Regions from separate parts of the Lactobacillus sp. UMNPBX4 genome, predicted to be linked through region 1. Evidence: predicted binding sites of a transcription regulator. Region 1 holds the regulator's gene; the other holds the start of a gene.
What was found. The regulator HrcA, encoded in region 1, represses chaperone genes, less so after heat shock. The targets are predictions, from matches to a motif close to TTAGCACTCNNNNNNNNNGAGTGCTAA.
Positions count from the first base shown of each region.

Region 2: clpP (ATP-dependent Clp endopeptidase proteolytic subunit ClpP) is a predicted target of HrcA. The motif match lies at 2,292-2,318, and genes of this name have one in related genera.

Region 1 covers NZ_PCZF01000006.1:33,640-38,079, forward strand. Annotated here, with positions in the region: gene truB (tRNA pseudouridine(55) synthase TruB) at 1-593, shown strand, start outside; gene ribF (riboflavin biosynthesis protein RibF) at 599-1,561, shown strand; gene hrcA (heat-inducible transcriptional repressor HrcA) at 1,728-2,777, shown strand; gene grpE (nucleotide exchange factor GrpE) at 2,793-3,374, shown strand; gene dnaK (molecular chaperone DnaK) at 3,391-4,440, shown strand, end outside.
Region 2 covers NZ_PCZF01000011.1:40,180-44,619, forward strand. Annotated here, with positions in the region: gene yvcK (gluconeogenesis factor YvcK family protein) at 1-699, shown strand, start outside; gene whiA (DNA-binding protein WhiA) at 692-1,627, shown strand; gene clpP (ATP-dependent Clp endopeptidase proteolytic subunit ClpP) at 1,676-2,260, opposite strand; gene CP355_RS03570 (SH3-like domain-containing protein) at 2,448-4,073, shown strand; gene CP355_RS03575 (Cof-type HAD-IIB family hydrolase) at 4,129-4,440, opposite strand, start outside.

The DNA.
Region 1 (4,440 bases):
TTCAGAATCATATGAATGAGTTTTTAGGGGAAATAGAACAAGTACCACCAATTTACTCAGCCGTAAAGGTAAATGGTAAGCATTTATATGAGTATGCTAGAGAAGGTATTGAGGTAGAGCGACCAAAACGTAAAGTTGATATTTTACAATATGATTTAACCAATAAACCTACATTCAATGAAAAAGATGGACAAGAAGAATTTGATTTTAAAATTAAATGTAGTAAAGGTACATATGTTAGATCCTTAGTAAATGATTTGGGCGAGAAAATGAATTGCCCAGCAGTTATGACTTACTTAAGAAGAGTAGCTAGCTCAGGTTTTGATATTTCTCAGGCCGTTAAGTTAAGTGAAATTGAAGAGAATCCTGAAAAAGCTGCAGAATTGATTCAACCAATTGACGCTTTCTTTAAAGACTATCCTCAAGTTGATCTAAGTGAAGGAAAATGGCTTAAAGTGAAAAATGGAGCAGGTATTTCGTTAGAAATAGATGCTAAAAAAGTCGCATTAAGGTACAATAAAAAAGTCAAGGCGATTTATGAGAATAAGGGAAAATTATATCGCCCAAGTTTAATGTTGATTCAAAATGAATAACTGAAATGAAGGGATTAGTTGTGAAAATCATTCATTTAACTTATCCAGTTAGCGAAAATACCATATCTTCAAAAACTATTCTAGCCTTAGGTTTTTTTGACGGCGTTCATTTAGGTCATCAACGCTTAATCAATAAAGCCAAAAAAATAGCTGATCAAAAGAAATTACCATTAGTAGTATTAACTTTTGATCGTCATCCGAAGGAAATTTATGCTGCCAAAAAAGACTTTAAGTATTTAGAAACTTTAGATGAAAAGGCAGATAAAATGGCAGAACTAGGTGTAGATTATCTAGCCGTAATGCCATTTACTAAAAAGTTTAGCGAGATAGATGCACAGAGTTTTGTAGATAATGTAATAATTAAACTCAATGCAGATACAGTAGTAGCTGGATTTGATTATACATATGGTCCTAAAGAGACTGCTAATATGAAGAATTTACCAAAATTTGCGAAGGATAGATTTGAAATTTTCGTTATGCCTAAGCAGATTTTTAATGGTAAAAAAATAGGTTCAACTGAAATTAGACAGGCAATTAGGGAAGGTAAGATGGAATTAGCTTTTCAATTAATGGGTCACCATTATGTGATGAGCGGGATCGTTGGTCATGGTAAAAGAAATGGCCATAAATTAGGCTTCCCAACAGCTAATTTAGTTTGGGCTAGTCATAAGGTAATTCCCAAAATAGGAGTATATGCCACTAAAACGCAGGTAGCTGGAAAGTGGTATGAATCTATGACTAGTGTCGGTTATAATGTAACGATTGGCCAACCTGAACAAATTTTTATTGAATCATATATATTTAATTTTAAACAGGATATTTATGATCAGCCAATAAAAATTAAATGGTATAAATATACTAGAGGCGAAATTAAATTTAGCAGCCTTGAAGAATTGAAAAAACAATTAGAGAAAGACCAAATAGAAATTGAACATTATTTTGCACAAGAAGCACGAAGTAATGCGTAACGAGAAGCTGAAGAACTTAGCAATTTTGAACTAAGTTCTTCAGTTTTTATTTTTTGAAATAATTTGAAGAAATTTTAGCACTCCTCTTGTTTTTCTGCTAATTTATAGTATCATATTAATTGTTAGCACCTGAGAATTACGAGTGCTAAAAGTGAGGGCGATTATTATGTTGACCGAGCGTCAAGAGCTTATTTTAAAAACAATTATTACAGACTTCACACAAACGCATGAGCCTGTTGGCTCTAAGACGGTGATGAAGCAGTTACCAATTAAAGTATCAAGCGCTACTATTCGAAATGAAATGGCGGTCCTAGAAGATCAAGGCTTAATTGAGAAGACACACTCTTCTAGCGGAAGAATTCCGTCAAGTGATGGATATCGTTATTATCTTGATAATTTAGTTGAACCGCTTCAGTTGCCAGAGTCTGTTTATAACACGATTGGGACACAATTAGATCGACCTTTTCATCAGGTGAATGAAATCGTACAAGAAGCAGCACGCATTTTATCTGATTTAACTAATTACACTGCTTTTGCTGAAGGACCTGAGAGTAGGGATGTTAAAATTACAGGTTTTAGGATTGTTCCCCTGTCTTCTAGACAAGTGATGGCAATTCTAGTGACGAGTGATGGCAATGTCCAAAATCAAGTTTATGCTTTACCACATAATATTCATGGTGAAGAAATTGAAAAAGCGGTTCGAATGATTAATGACCAATTAGTTGGTAAGAGTTTAAAGGAAATTAATGTTTCATTGCTAAGTGAACTTGCTAAAAACGAATTAGGTAGTGATCATGCTAACGAATTATTTAGCTTAGTTGAAGACGTGTTAAAAGATGCGGCTAGTGAGCAGATGTATGTTGATGGACAAATTAATCTATTGAACAATACAACTGAGAATAATGTAAATGATATACGTTCACTCTATGAATTAATTGATCGAGATAATTTGTTTTCTAATTTGATGAATATTAAGGCTGATCCTAAGACTGAAAAATACCCAGTTAAGGTAAAGTTAGGATCTGAATTGCCGAATGATTTATTAAAAAATTATAGTTTGCTGACAGCTGAATATAGTGTCGGCTCCCATGGTAAAGGAACAATAGCTTTACTTGGGCCAACAAATATGCCGTATTCTCAAATGATAGGGCTTCTAGAATACTTCAGAAATGAATTAGCCAAGAAGTTACTTGATTATTACGGTAAATTTCAATAATAGAGGAGGTTAGCCGTGAGTAAAGAAGAGTTTCCTAGTGAAAAGAATTTAGATGAAAAAGAAAATGCTTCAACACCTAAGGATGTTAAGAAAAAGGCAACTGAAGGTAAGGAAGCAAAAAATGATAAACATGATGAAAAATTAGCTAAAGAATTGGCTGATTTAAAAGATAAGAATAAGGAGCTTGAAGATAAGTATCTTCGTAGCGAAGCAGAAATTCAAAATATGCAAAATCGCTATTCAAAAGAAAGAGCTCAACTTATTAAGTATGAATCTCAAAGCTTAGCTAAAGATATTTTGCCTGCTGTAGACAATTTGGAGAGAGCTTTAAGCGTAGAAGCCGATGATGATGTTTCCAAGCAACTGAAGAAGGGCGTTAAGATGACGCTTGATTCATTAACTAAAGCATTGAAAGAACATGGCATCGTTGAGATTGAAGCTGAAGACGTAAAATTTGATCCGACATTGCATCAAGCTGTTCAAACTGTAGCAGCCGAAAATGATGATCAAAAAGATCACGTTGTTCAGGTTTTACAAAAAGGATATCAATATAAAGATCGGACACTAAGACCAGCAATGGTTGTAGTTGCTCAATAGGAGAGGAAGTTTATACATGTCAAAAGTTATTGGTATTGACCTCGGAACTACTAACTCAGCAGTTGCAGTTCTTGAAGGTAAAGAACCAAAGATTATTACTAACCCAGAAGGTAACCGTACTACTCCATCTGTAGTAGCTTTTAAAGATGGTGAAATTCAAGTTGGTGAAGTAGCTAAGCGTCAAGCTATTACTAACCCTAACACTATTGTTTCAATTAAGCGTCACATGGGTGAAGCAGATTACAAGGTTAAGGTTGGTGACAAGGAATACACACCACAAGAAATTTCTGCATTTATTTTACAATACATCAAGAAGTTCTCAGAAGATTACTTAGGTGAAAAGGTAACTGATGCAGTTATCACTGTTCCTGCTTACTTTAACGATGCACAACGTCAAGCTACTAAGGATGCTGGTAAGATCGCTGGGTTGAATGTACAAAGAATTATCAACGAACCTACTGCTTCAGCATTAGCCTTCGGTTTAAACAAAGACCAAGATGAAAAGGTCTTAGTTTACGACCTTGGTGGTGGTACTTTCGATGTTTCCGTTCTTCAATTAGGTGACGGTGTCTTCCAAGTATTATCAACTAACGGTGATACTCACCTTGGTGGTGATGACTTTGATAACCGTATCATGGATTGGTTGATCAAGAACTTTAAGGATGAAAATGGCGTTGACTTGTCTAAGGACAAGATGGCTATGCAACGTTTGAAGGATGCTGCTGAAAAGGCTAAGAAAGACTTGTCAGGTGTTTCTTCAACTCACATTTCACTTCCATTCATTTCTGCTGGTGAAGCTGGTCCATTACACCTTGAAGCTGACCTTACCCGTGCTAAGTTTGATGAATTGACTAGTGACTTAGTTGAAAAGACTAAGGTACCATTTGACAATGCATTAAAGGATGCTGGTTTAACTGTAAACGATATCGATAAGGTTATCTTAAACGGTGGTTCAACCCGTATTCCAGCTGTTCAAGCAGCAGTTAAGGAATGGGCTGGGAAAGAACCCGACCACTCAATCAACCCTGACGAAGCTGTTGCCTTAGGTGCAGCTATCCAAGGTGGT
Region 2 (4,440 bases), on a different contig from region 1:
CATGGGAATATTTTTGATGCTGTTCAATCTTTATCTAAAATGATGAAGGTCGACGGCCACGTCTTTCCAGCATCTAACGAACCTTTAACGTTAAACGCCGAGTTTATTGATGGTACCACGGAAGCCGGGGAAACGGAGATTACCTCAAAAGATAAAAGAATCAAACGTGTTTGGGTAACAGATACTAATTCGAATGCCACACCTAAAGCAGTTTTACCTGTTTTAGCTTCGATAATGCAGGCAGATGCAGTTGTCTTAGGTCCAGGTAGTTTATTTACTTCTATTTTGCCTAATTTGATGATTTCTAATTTAGGTGAAGCGGTTCGAGAAACCCCGGCTGAAGTAGTTTATATTTGTAATATCATGACTCAACGTGGAGAAACTGATCACTTTAGCGATGCAGAGCACGTGGAGGTAATCAATCGTCACTTAGGTGGAAACTATATCAATACAGCTTTAGTTAACGGAGCTAAAATTGATATGAGTAAATTCCACCCAGAGGATTATGATGCATATCTTGAACCTGTTAAGAATGACTTTAATGGTTTGAGAGCGCAAAATTGTCGTGTTATTACCGATGATTTTATTGATCAACGACACGGGTTGGTCTTTCATGATGGAGAAAAAGTAGCAAAGGAAATAATGAATTTGGCATTTGAAGCAATGTCACGTAAAAGAATGAAGGAAAATAATGGCTAGTTATGCTAGTGAAGTCAAAAAGGAGCTAACTTCGCTTGAGGTGCATCCAGAGCATGCTAAAGCAGAGTTAGCTGCTTTTTTGCGAATGAATGGGGTTTTAAATCTTCATGATCATCAATTTAGTCTAGATATCACTACAGAAAATCCCGCTATTGCACGAAGAATTTTTAAACTGATTAAAGTTGCATATGGAATTGAACCATTATTGATTGTTTCTCGTAAGATGAAATTAAAAAAGAATAATCAGTATCTAGTTCGACTTAATCGTGACGTGCAAGAAATATTGGAAAACTTAAATATTTGGGATCCTGCTCGAGGATTAGTTACCAGAATTCCACAGAGAATTATGAAGTCACGGGAAGGTGCAATGTCTTATCTTAGAGGTGCTTTTTTAGCTGGCGGTAGCGTTAATAATCCTGAGACTAGTAGATATCATTTAGAAATTTATTCAACTTATGAAGATCATAATGAAGATTTAGCTAAGTTGATGAATGAGTATTTTTATTTGAATGCTAAGATGACGAAACGTCGTCGAGGTTACATTGTCTACCTTAAGGAAGCAGCTAAAATCGGAGATTTTTTGCATGTAGTTGGAGCATTAAATGCTATGCTAAATTTTGAAGATTTACGAATCATGCGAGACATGCGTAATTCGGTTAATCGCTTGGTTAATTGTGATACAGCTAATATGAAAAAGACGGCTTCCGCTTCTGCAAAACAGGTAGAAGATATTCAGTTGATTCAAAAAGAAAAAGGAATCGACAGCTTACCAGAAAAGTTACAGATTTTAGCACGTTTTAGATTAGCTCATCCAGAATTAACTTTAAAAGAAGTAGCGGATCAAATTCCGGATGGACCTATTTCAAAATCTGGTGTTAATCATCGATTCAAAAAGTTACATGAATTGGCTGAAAATTTGAGAGATTAAAAAAAGAGGATTCGCACACGCAAATCCTCTTTTGATTATAATTTATGATTACTTCTTCTTATTAACCATAATTTCATCGATTAAACCGTATTCCTTAGCTTCTTCAGCAGTTAAGTAATTATCACGTTCGGTATCCTTTTGAATCTTTTCCAAAGGTTGACCAGTAGTTTCGTGTAAGATTTCGTTAATCTTCTTGCGACTCTTTAAAATTTCGTTAGCTGCAATTTGAATATCAGTTTGTTGACCTTGTGCTCCACCTAAAGGTTGGTGAATAAGTACAGTAGAGTTAGGTAATGCGAAACGCTTACCCTTAGTACCACTAGTCAAAAGAATAGAAGCCATTGAAGCAGCCATACCAATTGCAATAGTTGATACATCTGATTTAATGAAATTCATAGTATCCATAATTGCAAGACCAGAAGTAATTACACCACCTGGTGAATTAATGTAAAGTGAAATATCCTTAGTGTTATCTTGTGCATCAAGGAAAAGCAATTGAGCAATAATTGAGTTAGCCATTTGGTCGTTAATTTCGCCACTCAACATAATAATTCTATCTTTTAATAAGCGTGAGTAAATGTCATAAGCACGTTCACCACGAGCAGTTTGTTCAATAACTGTAGGTACTAGCATATATTTGCCTCCTAAATTTATTTCGTATTAATTAGCACTCTTTTAAGTACTGTGCTAATTAAATCACTTCGTAATAAAAGTGTCAAATAAAGAGATTTACTTGTATTCAAATTGTATTTTTGAGAATATTGTTTATATATTATAATAACTATGTAAAATACTGTTGTAATATTGTAGGAGGACAAGCTTGAAATATACAAATAAGATTTTAACTGCCACATCAGCTGTTGCACTTAGTGTTGGTTTATTAATGGGTTATTCAAATCCTGTTTTTGCCGCTAATTCTAAGTCAACTACTAAAACAGACAAAGCTAAAGATAGTTCAACTGCTAAAAAGGAGCCAGTTCAAACCAGTACTTCTTACGATTTGATGGTTAAAGTAGGTAGTAATAAGCATTACAATGTTTATAAGAGCATTAAGAATGGTAAGCCTGTTAAGAAGTTAGCAGATGCCAGTGACTATCAATATGCTCATATTCAATCTGATCAACGAATTAAAACTCAAAACGGTACCTACTGGCGCATTTATGTTAATGGCCGTAAAGTAGGATATGTTAACCAAAACTGGTTTACTAGAAACACTATTGCTGTTCCTAAGACTGTAAGTTTAGTAAGAAATAGTCATTCTGATTTTGCTCCAGAAGATGCAGTTAGTTATGTAACTAACTATATGGGAACCGTTATTCCTACCCAAGATATTACAATTTCTGAAGATGCAATTGATTGTTCTGAACCAGGTACTTACAAGGTTAAGTATAGTTATGGTAGTGCTAAAGCTACTGTAAAAGTTACTGTAAGAAAGAGTACTAAAGAAGGCGTTGCTGATGCAGATAGTGTTTCAGCACAACCATTTAGTGGTGACCTAAAATCTTGGAAGACTTACTATGGTAGTTCATCTAACTACGTAACTAAGACTGACTTTGCTCCGGATAAAGCAAAGCACAGTTACACTACTGATAATGGTAATATGACCTTTAAGACTCGTTTCTTCCAACCAGTTTTACTTAGTGTTGCTAGAGACATTAAAGACGACGATTACATTAACCGTGTAGGTCATATTCCAGAAGGTATTGCTATGTCAGACGGCTGGCTTTACACTAGTTTACTCAGCAGTACTAAAATTTCTAATGGTCACATCATTGCTTATAATTTAAACCATTTGACTAATGCTTTTAATGGTCAATACTTGCTTGATATGTCTCAAAAGAAGTTCAATTCTTACGTTAAAAATATTAAGGTAAGTCCATATATCCCAATTGGTCACGGTCAAGCTATGGGCGCAACTGATAAGTATATTTATGTAGTTAACTATGATAATAAGACATCATATAAGAGCAATAGATCAGAAGAATTGCTTCAAATCCGTAAGAGCGATATGAGCATTAATAAGATTTGGACATTCAAATGCTGGAATGGTAGCGACTCAGAAGGCCGTTACTTCCATGATGGTGTTATTGTAAGTGATCACAAGATGTATACAACTCTTTACAACAAGCAAAAGAACCAAACTGAATACTGGGAATTCAACCGTAAAGGTGATAACTGGTATCCAACTATGGTAGGTGCAACTAAGACTGGTATTGTTTCAAATACTTATACTCAAGGTTTCACATACGATGCTAAGAATGACAACTTCTATCTTGCATTTAACGATGTAATTGCTAAAATTGCTCGTAATGGTGAAGTCAAGGATACTTATCAATTCCACACTGGTCGTGAAATTGAAGGTATCGCTGTTTCAAACAACAGACTTTACATGAATTTAGCTCAACGTGCTGAATTACTTGAAAGTACAGAAAAGTTGACCAAATAATTTATTTCATTAAAAAAGGCAGTGAACGTTTAGGTTCATTGCCTTTTTTGTATATCTATTTCTCAGCGTCTAAATATTTTTGTAGGACCCTGAAGACACCATTTTCAGTATTGGCAGGTGCGATATATTTAGCATGTTCTTTAACACTTGGCATCCCGTTAGCCATAGCATAAGAGTATTTTGCAAAATCAAGCATAGCAATATCGTTGCCGCCATCACCAAATGCGATTAGATCATCACCAGTTAAGTTTAATTTGGCTAATAAATGCTTTAAACCGGCGCCTTTATTGATACCATAAACATTAGTATCAATAGCAGTATTAGCAGATCCAAATGCAGAAATTTTTTGTTCATGCTTTTCATTGAA